One region of the Massilia sp. 01N417 genome, then DNA from elsewhere that is predicted to be linked to it. Evidence: predicted binding sites of a transcription regulator. Region 1 holds the regulator's gene; each other region holds the start of a gene.

Region 1 (3,206 bases):
CACAAGGCTTTCTCGCTGCTGCTCTTGATGACGACGGCGTCGACGGCCGCATCGTCGCGCCAGGCCAGCAGGGTCTCCGTCAGTGCACGCACCATTTCCAGCGACAGCGAATTCAGGGCCTTGGGACGGTCGAGGGTAATGATGCCGGTGCCGTTGGCAACGCGGGTCTGCACGTGTTCGCTCATCATGTTGTTTTATTTATTGAAATGGAAAACGGCATTGTAGCGCGGCCCGGAAAACGAAAAGGGCGCCAGATGCGCCCTTCGTTACTTGTGCTGCGCCAGCGGAATGGTCACGCTGTAGCGGCAGCTTCTCCTCCATCGTTGGGTATGCGCTTGAGCGGTGTACTACTGTGATCCTGCAGCATCTGCTTGTACTTCTGCACCTGCCGGTCGAGTCGGTCCATCAGCATGTCGATCGCGGCGTACAAGTCGTGCGCGGCACTGGCGACGTGAACGATCTTGCCGGCGACGCGCAAGTTGATCTCGGCCTTCTGGCGTTTTTCTTTCTCGGTGAGATTGTCAATGCAGAGGATGACGTGGGAGTCGATCACTTGATCGAAATGGCGGGTGATGCGTTCGAGCTTGTTCTGTACGTATTCACGGATTGCCGGGGTTACATCGAGATGATGTCCGCTGATAGTGAGATTCATACACACTCCTTTGATGATGCGCTGCCTGTCGTACGCGCATACCACGCACCAGGGCAGCGTTGTTGCAAGAAGCTTGCTGCAAGAGCTTGCTGAAAGAGCTTGCTACAGAGATTTACGGAGGCTGACGGGAGGGATCTTCAGCGCCTCGCGGTATTTCGCTACCGTGCGGCGTGCGATAACCATTCCCTGTTCCCCTAGCATCTCCGCGATCTTGCTGTCGGATAAAGGGTTCTTGGGGTCTTCTGCTCCTGTGAGTTGTACGATAAGAGCCCGGATCGCGGTCGAGGAGGCTTCTCCTCCTGCCTCGGTCGCGACGTGACTCCCGAAAAAGTACTTCAACTCGAACATGCCGTGCGGCGTCAGCATGTATTTCTGAGTTGTGACACGAGAAATTGTGCTCTCGTGTAGACCTAGTGTATCAGCTATCTCACGTAAAACAAGGGGCCGCATGGCAACGGCGCCATGGGAGAAAAAGTTCCGCTGGCGCTCCACGATTGCTTGAGCTACCCGAAGGATAGTATCGAAGCGCTGGCGCATGTTTTTGATGAGCCACTTTGCTTCCTGCAACTGCGCCGCCAGCTGGGATTCCGATTTCCCCTGCTTCATCAAGGTGGCGTACAGGCTGTTCACGCGCAGGCGCGGCATCACCTCGGGATTCAGCTGCACGCTCCAGCCATCCTTCGCGCGGCGCACGATCACGTCCGGCACCACGAAGTCGGAGACGTCGGAAGCAAAGGCCGCGCCCGGATGCGGATTGCAGTGGCGAATCACGGCCTGGGCTTCGCGCAGGTCTTCGTCGTCGCAGTCGAGGGCCTTCTTGAGCTTGTTGAATTCGCGCTGCGCGAACCAGGTCAGGTAGCGTTCGACGATGGTCAGTGCCATGCGCCGCGTGACCAGCGGCACGCCAGGCATGCGGCGGATCTGCAGCGCCAGGCATTCGGCGGCGCTGCGCGCGCCCACGCCGGGCGGGTCCATGCTCTGCACCAGCGCCAGCGCGGTGCGCAGTTCCTCGAATTCCACTTCGAGTTCGGCCGGCAGGCGCGCATGCAGCTCGTCCAGGGTTTCCTCGAGATAGCCGTTGTCGTCGAGGGTGTCGACGACGATCTCGACCAGCGCGCAATCGCGCGGCGACATGCAGGTCAGGCGCACCTGTTCCATCAGGTATTCGCGCAGCGAGACCGGGCTGGCTTCCAGCTGCGGGCGGCCGTCTTCTTCCTCGCCGCCGCTGCCGGAGCGGCCCGGCTCGCCCCAATCCATGTCGTGCTCGGCGCCGCCGGCATCGCCGTTGTCGCTGTCGCTGCCGCCGCCTTCGGCTTCGGCGCCGCCGTTGCCCTCCTCGCCCTGGCTGGACGAGGGCGGCGAGTCGGGCGTGGTGGACGTCGACGAACCGTTGTTGATCGCGCCGTCGGCCAGCAGGCGTACCGAACGGTCGAGCGGATCGTCGAGGCGTTCGAGCAGCGGGTTGTCGCTGAGGACCTGTTCAATCTCCTGGTGCAGCTCGAGAGTGGACAGCTGCAGCAGCCGGATCGACTGCTGGAGTTGCGGTGTCAGCGCAAGGTGCTGTGATGTCTTGAGTTGCAGCGTCTGTTTCATGACTACATCCGGAAATGTTCACCCAGGTAGACGCGGCGGACGGATTCGTTGGCGATGATATCGTCGGGACGGCCGGAAGCCAGTACCGCACCCTGGTTGATGATGTAGGCGCGGTCGCAGATGCCGAGCGTCTCGCGCACGTTGTGGTCGGTGATCAGGACGCCGATGCCGCGCTCCTTCAGGAAGCGCACGATGCGCTGGATCTCGATCACCGCGATCGGATCGACGCCGGCAAACGGTTCGTCCAGCAGCACGAAGCGCGGGTCGGTGGCGAGGGCGCGCGCGATTTCCACGCGGCGCCGTTCACCGCCCGACAGCGACAGCGCCGGGTTCTCGCGCAGCTTCTCGATCTGCAGCTCGGCCAGCAGCTCGTTGAGGCGTTCCTCGATGCGGTTCTTGCTCAGCGGCTTGCCGTTCTCGCGCTGCAGTTCGAGCACGGCGCGGATGTTCTCCTCCACCGTCAGCTTGCGGAACACCGAGGCTTCCTGCGGCAGGTAGGACAGGCCCAGCATGGCGCGCCGGTGGATCGGCAGGCTCGTGATGTCGGTGCCGTTGATGACGATGGCGCCGGCGTCGGCCGGCACCAGGCCCACGATCATGTAGAACGAGGTCGTCTTGCCGGCGCCGTTCGGGCCGAGCAGGCCGACCACCTCGCCGCAGGCGACCTGCAGCGAAACGTCGCGCACCACCAGGCGCTTGCCGTAGCTTTTCTGCAGCCCCTTGGCCACCAGGGTGCTGCCGCCGCTCGTGTTGGCGGCGGCGTCTGCGTGTACATCCATCATTGCTTTCCTGCTTCCGGTTGCGCGGCCGACGCAGTGCGGCGCGGATAAAAAGTAAAACTGGCGCGGGCCTTGCCGGGCCTGTCGACGCCGCTCGGGTCGTTCAGGTTCAGCAGGACTTCCTTGCGCGCATCGTAGGCGATGAATTCGCCGCCCATTTCACGCGTCACCTCGCGGCCTTC
Region 2 (3,206 bases), on a different contig from region 1:
CGTTGCGCGGCATCGGCGTGTCGCTTTCGGCAGCCTGCAGCAGCACGGTGGCCATGATCACCGCGGCCTGGCGCAGGTCTTCGGTGCGCAGGTGGTCGAAGGTGTCGAGGTTCGAGTGGTGCACGCGCGAACCGTAGTCGAGCGGGTCCTGGATGAACTGGAAGGCGGGCAGGCCCATGCCGGCCATGACCTGGTGGTCGGTGCCGCCGGTCTTCTTGGCCACGACCTTGTTCGCGCCCAGGCTGTCGAAGGGAGCGAGCCAGTTCTTCAGCACCGGGATCGCCGCGAAGTTACCCTCGGCGTAGATGCCGCGGATCTTGCCCGAGCCGTTGTCGAGGTTGAAGTAGGCGGCCATCTCGTTATAGCCGGGCAGCGGCGTGACCGGGTAGCTCTCCCACATGAACTCGGGCAGCTTGGCGTGCTCCGGATTGCTTGGGCGCGGGCGGGTCGCGATGTGGTTCCTGATATAGGCCAGGGAGCCCAGCAGGCCCTGTTCCTCGCCCGACCATAGTGCAAAGCGGATCGTGCGCTTCGGCTTCACGCCCAGCTGCGAGAGGATGCGCGCCGCTTCCATCACCACCACCGAGCCGGCGCCATTGTCGGCGGCGCCGTCGCCGGCCACCCAGCTGTCCAGGTGGGCGCCCGCCATCACATAGCCGGCCTGGGGATCGCTGCCCGGGATCTCGGCCAGGATGTTGTAGGCGTTCATGTCGCGGTCGTCGAAGTGGACGTTGCTGTTCAGTTCGAGCTTCACTTCGCCGACCTTGGCCAGGCGCGCCAGGCGGCGGTAGTCCTCGGCCGCCATCTCGACTTCGGGCAGGGCGACGGTCTCGCCCTTGCGGTGGAAGTAGCCTTCGCCCTGCACCAGGCCGCCGTTACGGTAGGACATCTTGACCAGCGCCAGCGCTCCTTCCGCCGCCATGAAGCGGTCGATCTCGCGCGCCTGCTCGAAGTATTTCTTGTACATGTCGAACGACTGGTCCGGATCGTACTGCGGCTGGTCGTAGGTCGACAGCTTGCCCAGTTCGGCCTCGTCGTAGCGCTTGAAGGTGGCGCTGGTGTCGTCCTTCGGCGCTTCCGGATAGCTGACCAGCACGATCCTGCCTTTCACCTTGCCCTTGTACTGGGCCAGGTCGCGCACGTGGCGGACCGGCGCCACGACGATCGGCGCGCTCAGCGTGCCGCGGGTCGGCGGCGTCCAGGCCACCGGGATCGCGGTCAGGGCCAGCGGCCGCGGCGCGACCATGCGCACGCTCGAGGATTCGATCCACCAGCCGCGTCCGAAATCGTAGCCTTCGGCGTGGACATTCTTCAGGCCCCAGCTGGTGAACATCTGCTGGGTCCACTTTTCCGCCTGGCGCATGGCCGGCGAATTGGTCATGCGGCCGCCGATGCGGTCGGTCAGGTAGGCCGCCAGGTTCACGACCTGGCCGCGGTTATAGCCTTCGTCGGCGATGCGGTTGATGGTGTTGGCGTCGACCGGTTCGGCACGCGCGCCGAAGCAGAGCAGGGCGATGCCGGCGAGCAGGCCGGCCTTACGAATGTCGCACATAGATCCTCTTGGTTGTATTTGTCAAAAAGGAATTGCGCAAGGGATTCTACGCCTGAGCAAACGGCTGTGCGAACAAGATCTGGGCTTGCGTGTTGCGCAACGATGTTTCAAAATGAAACGTTCATGAAACGTCGATGCCGAAACACGCACGGCGGAACGGCGCAAGTGCTTGAAAACACGGGGTAGGGCGCTGCCGATTGGCTTGGCACGCCGTTTGCATTACTGATGGCATATTCCCGTCAACGCATCATTGAAAGGTAAGAGGACATGAGCCAACTCTCCGCAGGCGCCAAATTCCGCCAGGCCGTGCAGGAAGAACATCCGCTGCAGGTGATCGGCGCGATCAACGCCAACCACGCCCTGCTGGCCAAGCGCGCCGGCTACCGCGCGATCTACCTGTCGGGCGGCGGCGTGGCTGCCGGCTCCCTGGGCCTGCCCGACCTCGGCATCTCGGGCCTGGAAGACGTGCTGATCGACGTGCGCCGCATCACCGACGTCTGCGACCTGCCGCTGCTGGTCGACATCGACACCGGCTTCGGCTCGTCCGCCTTCAACGTGGCCCGTACCGTGCGCTCGCTGATCAAGGCCGGCGCCGGCGCCTGCCATATCGAAGACCAGGTCGGCGCCAAGCGCTGCGGCCACCGTCCGGGCAAGGAGATCGTCAGCCAGGGCGAGATGGTCGACCGCGTGAAGGCCGCCGTCGACGCCCGCACCGACGACAACTTCGTCATCATGGCGCGCACCGATGCGCTGGCCGTCGAGGGCCTGGACAAGGCCGTGGAGCGCGCGGTTGCCTGCGTCGAAGCCGGCGCCGACATGATCTTCCCGGAAGCGATCACCAGCCTGGAGATGTACGCCCAGTTCAAGAAGGCGGTCAAGGTGCCGATCCTCGCGAACATCACCGAATTCGGTTCGACCCCGCTGTTCACGGTCGACGAGCTGGCGGGCGCCGACGTCGACATCGTGCTGTATCCGCTGTCGGCCTTCCGCGCCATGAACAAGGCGGCCGAGAACGTCTACGAGACCATCCGCCGCGAAGGCACGCAGAAGAGCGTGGTCGATACCATGCAGACCCGCGCCGAACTGTACGACCGCATCGATTACCATAGCTTCGAACAGAAGCTCGATGCCCTGTTTGCCCAGAACAAAGCCAAATAATTCGACTACGGAGACCTTAACCATGACCGATCAGACCACGCAGAACGAGACCCCGACGACGTTCAAACCGAAGAAATCCGTCGCCCTGTCCGGCGTCGCCGCCGGCAATACCGCCCTGTGCTCGGTGGGCCGCTCCGGCAACGACCTGCACTATCGCGGCTACGACATCCTGGACGTGGCCGACACCTCCGAATTCGAAGAGATCGCCTACCTGCTGGTGCACGGCAAGCTGCCGACCGCCGCCGAACTGAAAGGCTACAAGGCCAAGCTGAAGATGCTGCGCGGCCTGCCGCAAGCAGTGAAGAGCGCGCTGGAAGCCCTGCCGGCCGCCTCGCACCCGATGGACGTGATGCGCACCGGCGTCTCGGTGCTGGGCTGCACCCTGCCGGAAAAGGACGACCACAACATCCCGGGCGCGCGCGACATCGCCGACCGCCTGATGGCATCGCTGGGTTCGATGCTGCTGTACTGGTACCACTTCAGCCATAACGGCAAG
Region 3 (3,206 bases), on a different contig from region 1:
GGCCGCGCTGCGCATTCTCGACAGTAAGCACGTGCCGGAGGTAATGCGCATCGCCCAGCGCTACCGGATTCCCGTGCATCCGATCAGCACCGGCCACAACTGGGGCTACGGCAGCGCGCTCGCGGCGCGCGACGGCTGCGTGATCATCGACCTGTCCCAGCTGCGCGCGATTCTGCATTTCGACGAGGAGATGGGCGTGGTTACCCTCGAGCCCGGCGTCACGCAAGGCATGCTGGCGGAGTTCCTGGCAGGGCGGGGCCACCCGTACATGGTGCCGACCACCGGCGCCGGTCCCCACTGCAGCCTGCTCGGCAATGCGCTGGAGCGCGGCTACGGCGTCACGCCGATCACCGACCATTTCGCGGCGGTGACGGACCTCGAGGCGGTGCTGGCGGACGGCAGCCTGTACCGCTCGGCGATGCGCGAAGCCGGCGGCGAAGACATCGCCCGCCTGTTCAAGTGGGGCATCGGCCCTTACGCCAGCGGCCTGTTCACCCAGAGCGGCCTGGGCATCGTCACGCGGATGAGCATCATGCTGGCGCGCCGTCCGGAAACAGTGAAGGTGTGCCTGTTCAGCCTGAAGGACGACAGCCTGCTCGAGCCGGCCATCGAGCGGATCCGCGCCATCCTCGGCCGCCTGCCCGGCACGGTCGGCGGACTGAACCTGATGAACCGGCACCGCGTGCTGGCGATGTCGGCGCCGTATCCGGCCGATCGCGTCGGCCCCGACGGCCTGATCCCGCAGGAAGTGATCGAGGCGCTCGGCAGCCAGTACCAGATCCTGCCCTGGACCGGCTTCGGGACCCTGTACGGCACCGCGCGCATGGTGAAGGCGGCGCAGAAGGAGATCCGCGCCGCCCTCAAGGGGGTGGCCAGCCGCCTGCTGTTCCTGAGCCAGGACAATGCGAACACGCTGCTGGCGCTGTCGCGCTGGATTCCCGGGCCGGCCGGACGGCGCCTGTCGAGCACCGCCTCGACCCTGGCCAGTTCGATGGAGCTGGTGCTGGGGCGCCCGAACGAGACGGCCCTGCCGCTGGCCTACTGGCGCAATCCGCGTCCGCATGGGGAGGGGCCGCGCGATCCGGCGCGCGACGGTTGCGGCCTGATCTGGTACGCGCCGCTGGTGCCGATGCGCGGCGCCGGCGCGCGCGCCTATGTCCAGATGGTAAGGGAGATCACCCGGCGCCATGGCATCGAGCCGCTGCTGACCTTCACCTCACTCAGCGACAAGCTGTTCGACAGCACGGTGCCGCTCCTGTTCGACCGCGATTCGCCGGCGGCGGTGGCGGCGGCCCAGGCCTGCTACCGGGAACTGATCGCCGCCGGCCGCGAGCGCGGCTGGTTCCCGTACCGCCTGGCGGTCGATGCCATGCCGGATCTGCAGCACCTGCTGGACGACTCGGCGCGCCTGCATGCGCGCCTGCGCCGCGAGCTCGATCCGCATGACCTGCTGGCGCCTGGGCGCTATCACAATTGATAGTAGGCGCAGTTGTGTTAAGTAGTTAACTGTCGGCAAATTTTACAAAATTTTTAAAATCTCCTTTTTGGAATTCTTGAAATGTTAATTTCCCAATAATAATTCTCTTCAAGATCAGTTAGTTATAAAGCATATGTTCAAGCTGGCACGCAGGTTGCTTATATACCTTTGCTGTCGTTAATGCTTAATTAATTCCATCATTGGAGAGAACATGAAGAAGTTACTCGCTTTCGCTGCCTTCGCTGCTACCACCGCCGTGAGCACTGGTGCCTATGCTGCGCCTGCAACGGCGCTGCCGGACGGCCCGCTGTACCTGAAGTTCACCGGTCAAGAACAGATCGCCATCAACGGCGCGACGACTTGGAACAAAAATGGGGTGAACGAGATTAACTGGGGTGTCTTTACTATCGAGACCATGTATAAAGGTTCGGTGAAGACCCCGCACGACTCGCTCGAGGCGATCCAGCCGGCGTTTTTCTTTAATGGCGCCTCTGGCGGCCAAATTACGGGTATGTTTTATGGCATCCAAGCCGGTGACCCAACGACCAATGCGGATAACAAATTCCCGGCAAAAGGTGGCTATCTCGACCTGTACTGGCGCGATAGCAGCACCCAGAGCTTTACCACCACTAATAACCTGAATCCGACCGCAGTTCGTTGCGGCTATAACTGTGCAAATGGCTTCACGGAAGGTACCTTCCTGGCGCGTATCATGTTCGATACCGGCATGGATTCCGGTAGCACCACCAACACCATCGTCGGCACGACCGTTCCGACCCCGGGCGGCTTCTCCGGTTTCGCCGATTCCTACGGTTCGGTCGTGGCCGATGCCATGGTCGATGGCAAGACTGGGCTGTGGGCTGACCAGCTGAACTCGGACTGGTTCAACACCTACCTCGGCATGCGTGACCTGCGTTTCAAGAACAGCTACAACTACAATGCAAATTGGAACGGTGGCCAAAACATCTTGGGCGCAACGATCGACGATCCGGCCCAGGCATACTCCGCCGTACCGGAGCCGGGCGTGCTGTCGCTGATGGGCCTGGCAATGGTCGGCATGGGCGCCGCCCTGCGCCGCCGCGAGAAGAAAGCCGCCTGATAATTCCAGGTGCGCCAACGAAAAGGCCTCTTCGGAGGCCTTTTTTCTTTTGCTGATTGACAACATCAGCGTCTTTCATGTCTACTTGCCAAATGTATATGCGAACCCGCCTTCTCCTGCAGGTCCCGGCAGTCATGCTGATCCTGGCGTGCGTGCCGACCAACCTCGGCAAGCTGGCCGCATTGCTGCTCCTCTGGGCCCTGAGCTTCGGCCGGCTCAGCAAGGTCGAGGCGATCTTCTACGCCTGCGTCTGCGCCTTCTTCACGGCGATGAATGCCGCCTCCCTGAAGCAGGGCATTTTCATGTTCGCCCACCCGGACATCCTGCTGCAGCCGGTCTGGGAGCTGTTCATGTGGGGTTTTTATCTGTTGCACACGCGGCGCCTGCTGAACGGCCCGGCGCCGGCAGGCCGGCGGGCAACCGTATGGGCGCTGGCGCTGGCCTATTCGGCCGCCTTCGCCACCATCCACGACAGCAACACGCTGCTGCTGGTGACGGGCGTGCTGCTGCTGGTGGGGCTGGCGCTGTTCCACGAGCCGCTGGACCTGGCCTATGCGGGCTATATGGTGCTGCTGGGGGCGCTGATCGAATACACGGGCGTGCACAGCGGCCAGTGGGGCTATCCGGGCA
Region 4 (3,206 bases), on a different contig from region 1:
AAGATCTCGCTGGCGCTGGCGCGCCACATCGGCCAGCGCCTGCGCGAGCGGCTCGACGGCCGTCCGCAGCTGGAAGCGTTGTGATCGGCGGCCCGGTGGTCCGCGAGGAGCGCGCCGGGCCGGTGGTCTGGACCGCGATCATCGCCGTCACCTGCCTGCTGCTGATGCTGCTCGAGCACATGCTGTGGCTGGTGCTGCCCTTCATCTTCGGCACCGTGATGTACTACACCCTGCTGGGGCCGATGCGGCGCCTGCTGCGCCTGGGATTTTCGCGCAGCGTCTCGTCGATGCTGGTGTGCGCCGTGTTCTTCGGGCTCGCCACGCTGGCGGTGGCGGCCGCGCTGTCGTGGAGCAGCGGTCCGGCGGAGGACAGCGCTTCCTGGAGCGAGACCCTGTCGCTGTACGCGAACGGCGGCGTGGCTTTCGTGCGCAACACGATGGCGCTGCTGGAAGCGAAATTCCCGCTGCTCGCCGAGATGCACCTGACCTCGCTGGTCAACAAGCGCTTCAAGGCCTTCACCGACAACTTCGCCCAGCGCTACCTGGCCACCATCCTGGTCACCGCGGCCGGCTGGCTGCCCTCGCTGCTGCTGGCGCCCTTCCTTGCCTTCTTCTTTTTGCGCGACGGCCTGCGCTTCAAGAAATTCCTGGCGCGCGCGGTGCCGAACGCCTATTTCGAACGCACCCTGTTCCTGCTGCACGAGGTCGACCAGACCGCGCGCCGCTATTTCGAAGGCCTGCTCAAGCTGACCGTGCTCGATACCATCGTGCTGGGCTTCGGCCTGTGGGTGATCGGCGTGTCATCTCCGCTGCTGCTGGGCTTCATCTCCGCGCTGCTGGCCTGGGTGCCTTTCATCGGCTCGGTGGTCGGCTGCGTGATGGTGGTGATCGTCGCCGCCACCGACGCCCCCAGCAATCCGCTGGTCGCCTACGGCGCCATCGTCGTCTTCATCCTGGCGCGCCTGCTGGACGATTTCGTCTTCATGCCGATCACCCTCGGCCGCAGCCTGAAGATCCATCCCCTGATCGCGGTACTGATGATCTTCATCGGCGGCGCCCTGTCCGGCGTGGCCGGCCTGATGCTGGTGCTGCCGCTGCTGGGTGTGGTGATGGTCATCGGCGAAACCCTGGGCCGCCTGATGACCAACCCGCGGCTGCGGGCACGACACCGCTACGCAAGGCGCTTGCGGGAAAAACAGGCGAGCGAGGATCTGCTTGCCTGACGGGCGGCGCTCGACCCAAGATGCATATTGTTGGTTATATTCAATTATTAACCATCTGTCGAGAAATTTGACGTTTGCTCATCCGTGACACTCCCTTTGTAAGGAAAATCAAGGGCTTGACTTAATGGCATAAAAATTGCGATGCGTTTTGCGTCGAAATTCCTTCGACAGTCAAAAACATAGAGGGAGCAAAATGAGAACCAATCGCCATTCCGCATTCCTGCGCAGGGCCATTTCCGCTCTGGCCTTCCTGGCCGCCGGCACAGCCGGCGCCGCCCCGATCTACTGGACAGACTGGCAGGGCGGCGACCTCGACCCCGGTACCGGCTTCAAGGCCCAGGGGACCATCACCACCGCCACCTCGACAGTCACCGTCACATATACCAATGCTGCGGGCGTCGGTTTCTACCAGCCCAGCGGCGGCACCGACTACTGGGGGCCGCGCAACGCGACTTCGCCCTTCACCAGCAGCACGGTCGACAACGCGCCCACCGGCACCGACATCATCGCCTTGCAGTACGCGGGCAGCCAGACGCTGACTTTCTCGCAGTCGGTCGCCAATCCGGTATTCGCCGTCGTCAGCCTGAACGGCAACGGCTACGCCTTCCTGAACCAGGACTTCGATATCCTCAGCTATGGCGCCGGCCTGGGAGCGGCCGCTCCAGGCAACCATAGCTGCGGCTTCTATGGCTGCGGCACCCTGACCAAGCAGGTGGTGGATCTCGGCGGCGGCAATACCGAATACCGGCTGATCGGCACCGGCGAACCGCATGGCACCATCCGTTTCACCGGCACCTTCGACTCGCTGACCTGGCGCAGCCTGACTTCCGAGTACTGGAATGGCTTCACCGTCGGCGTGGAGGGCACCGCGGACGAGGGTCCGCCGCCGAATGACGTGCCGGTGCCGGCGACCTGGCTGCTGATGGCCATCGGCAGCGCAGGCCTGGCTGCGGTCCGTCGCCGCAAGCCGGGCGTGTAGAACCTGGCATGTAGAGCCGGGCTCTACTTCCGTCCTGCCGCCTTCGGCCTGGTCTTGATGGTGGACAGGATGCCCGGCTTGGCCTTGCCCGGCGGCGGGGAGAATGGTGCCGGTTCGCTGCGGCTGTTGCCGCGGCCATTGCGACGGGTGGCCACCTCGATCACCCGGCCCTTCGGCGCGGCGCTGCGGGACTCGGCCACCAGCGGCAGGGCCTTGCGCTCGCTACGCGGCGTGGCTTCCTGCTCGCTGCCGGGCGGCGGCACCAGGTGGCGCTCGCCGTTGCCGATCAGGTCGCCGCGGCCCATGCGTTTCAAGCCTTCGCGCAGCACCGGCCAGTTTTCCGGATCGTAGTAGCGCAGGAAGGCTTTGTGCAGCTTGCGCGTCTTGCCGCTCTTGGCGGTGACGACTGCTTCCGACTCCTCGGTCACCTTGGCCAGCGGATTCTTGCCCGTGTGGTACATGGTGGTCGCCATCGCCATCGGCGTCGGCGTGAAGGTCTGGACTTGGTCGAGGTGGAAATTGTTCTTCTTCAGCCACAGCGCGAGATTCAGCATGTCCTCGTCGGTCGAACCCGGGTGGGCCGCGATGAAGTAGGGGATCAGGTACTGCTTCTTGCCCGCCTCCTTCGAGTACTTGTCGAACAGCGCCTTGAACTCGTCGTAGGTGCCGATGCCCGGCTTCATCATCTTCGACAGCGTGCCCTCTTCCGTGTGCTCCGGCGCGATCTTCAGCAAGCCGCCCACGTGGTGGGTGACGAGTTCCTTCACGTACTCGGGCGAGCGCACGGCCAGGTCGTAGCGCAGGCCGGAGCCGATCAGGATCTTCTTGATGCCCGGGATCGCGCGCGCCTTGCGGTACAGCGAGATCAGCTTGCTGTGGTCGGTACCCAGGTTGGAACAGATGGTCGGGTAGACGCAGGACAGGCGGCGGCAGGTTTCCTCGATCTTCTTGTCCTTGCAGGACAGGCGGTACATGTTCGCGGTCGGGCCGCCGAGGTCGGTGAT

Evidence for each region. The regulator sigma-54, encoded in region 1, starts transcription at its own class of promoters, with help from an activator protein. The targets are predictions, from matches to a motif close to TGGCANGNAANCTGCTTT.
Region 2: prpB (methylisocitrate lyase) is a predicted target of sigma-54. The motif match lies at 1,756-1,773, and genes of this name have one in related genera.
Region 3: AC1DOQ_RS02645 (PEP-CTERM sorting domain-containing protein) is a predicted target of sigma-54. The motif match lies at 1,621-1,638, and genes of this name have one in related genera.
Region 4: AC1DOQ_RS12025 (PEP-CTERM sorting domain-containing protein) is a predicted target of sigma-54. The motif match lies at 1,349-1,366, and genes of this name have one in related genera.

What each region holds. Positions count from the first base shown of each region.
Region 1 covers NZ_JBFTRS010000003.1:221,115-224,320, forward strand. The annotation lists gene AC1DOQ_RS04775 (enoyl-CoA hydratase/isomerase family protein) at 1-185, opposite strand, end outside; gene hpf (ribosome hibernation-promoting factor, HPF/YfiA family) at 293-652, opposite strand; gene AC1DOQ_RS04785 (RNA polymerase factor sigma-54) at 755-2,245, opposite strand; gene lptB (LPS export ABC transporter ATP-binding protein) at 2,248-3,024, opposite strand; gene lptA (lipopolysaccharide transport periplasmic protein LptA) at 3,024-3,206, opposite strand, start outside.
Region 2 covers NZ_JBFTRS010000015.1:43,381-46,586, reverse strand. The annotation lists gene AC1DOQ_RS16570 (M20/M25/M40 family metallo-hydrolase) at 1-1,552, opposite strand, end outside; gene prpB (methylisocitrate lyase) at 1,820-2,710, shown strand; gene prpC (bifunctional 2-methylcitrate synthase/citrate synthase) at 2,733-3,206, shown strand, end outside.
Region 3 covers NZ_JBFTRS010000002.1:113,898-117,103, reverse strand. The annotation lists gene AC1DOQ_RS02650 (FAD-binding oxidoreductase) at 1-1,477, shown strand, start outside; gene AC1DOQ_RS02645 (PEP-CTERM sorting domain-containing protein) at 1,689-2,576, shown strand; gene AC1DOQ_RS02640 (hypothetical protein) at 2,675-3,206, shown strand, end outside.
Region 4 covers NZ_JBFTRS010000009.1:100,182-103,387, reverse strand. The annotation lists gene AC1DOQ_RS12035 (cyclic nucleotide-binding domain-containing protein) at 1-84, shown strand, start outside; gene AC1DOQ_RS12030 (AI-2E family transporter) at 81-1,223, shown strand; gene AC1DOQ_RS12025 (PEP-CTERM sorting domain-containing protein) at 1,417-2,202, shown strand; gene AC1DOQ_RS12020 (YgiQ family radical SAM protein) at 2,226-3,206, opposite strand, start outside.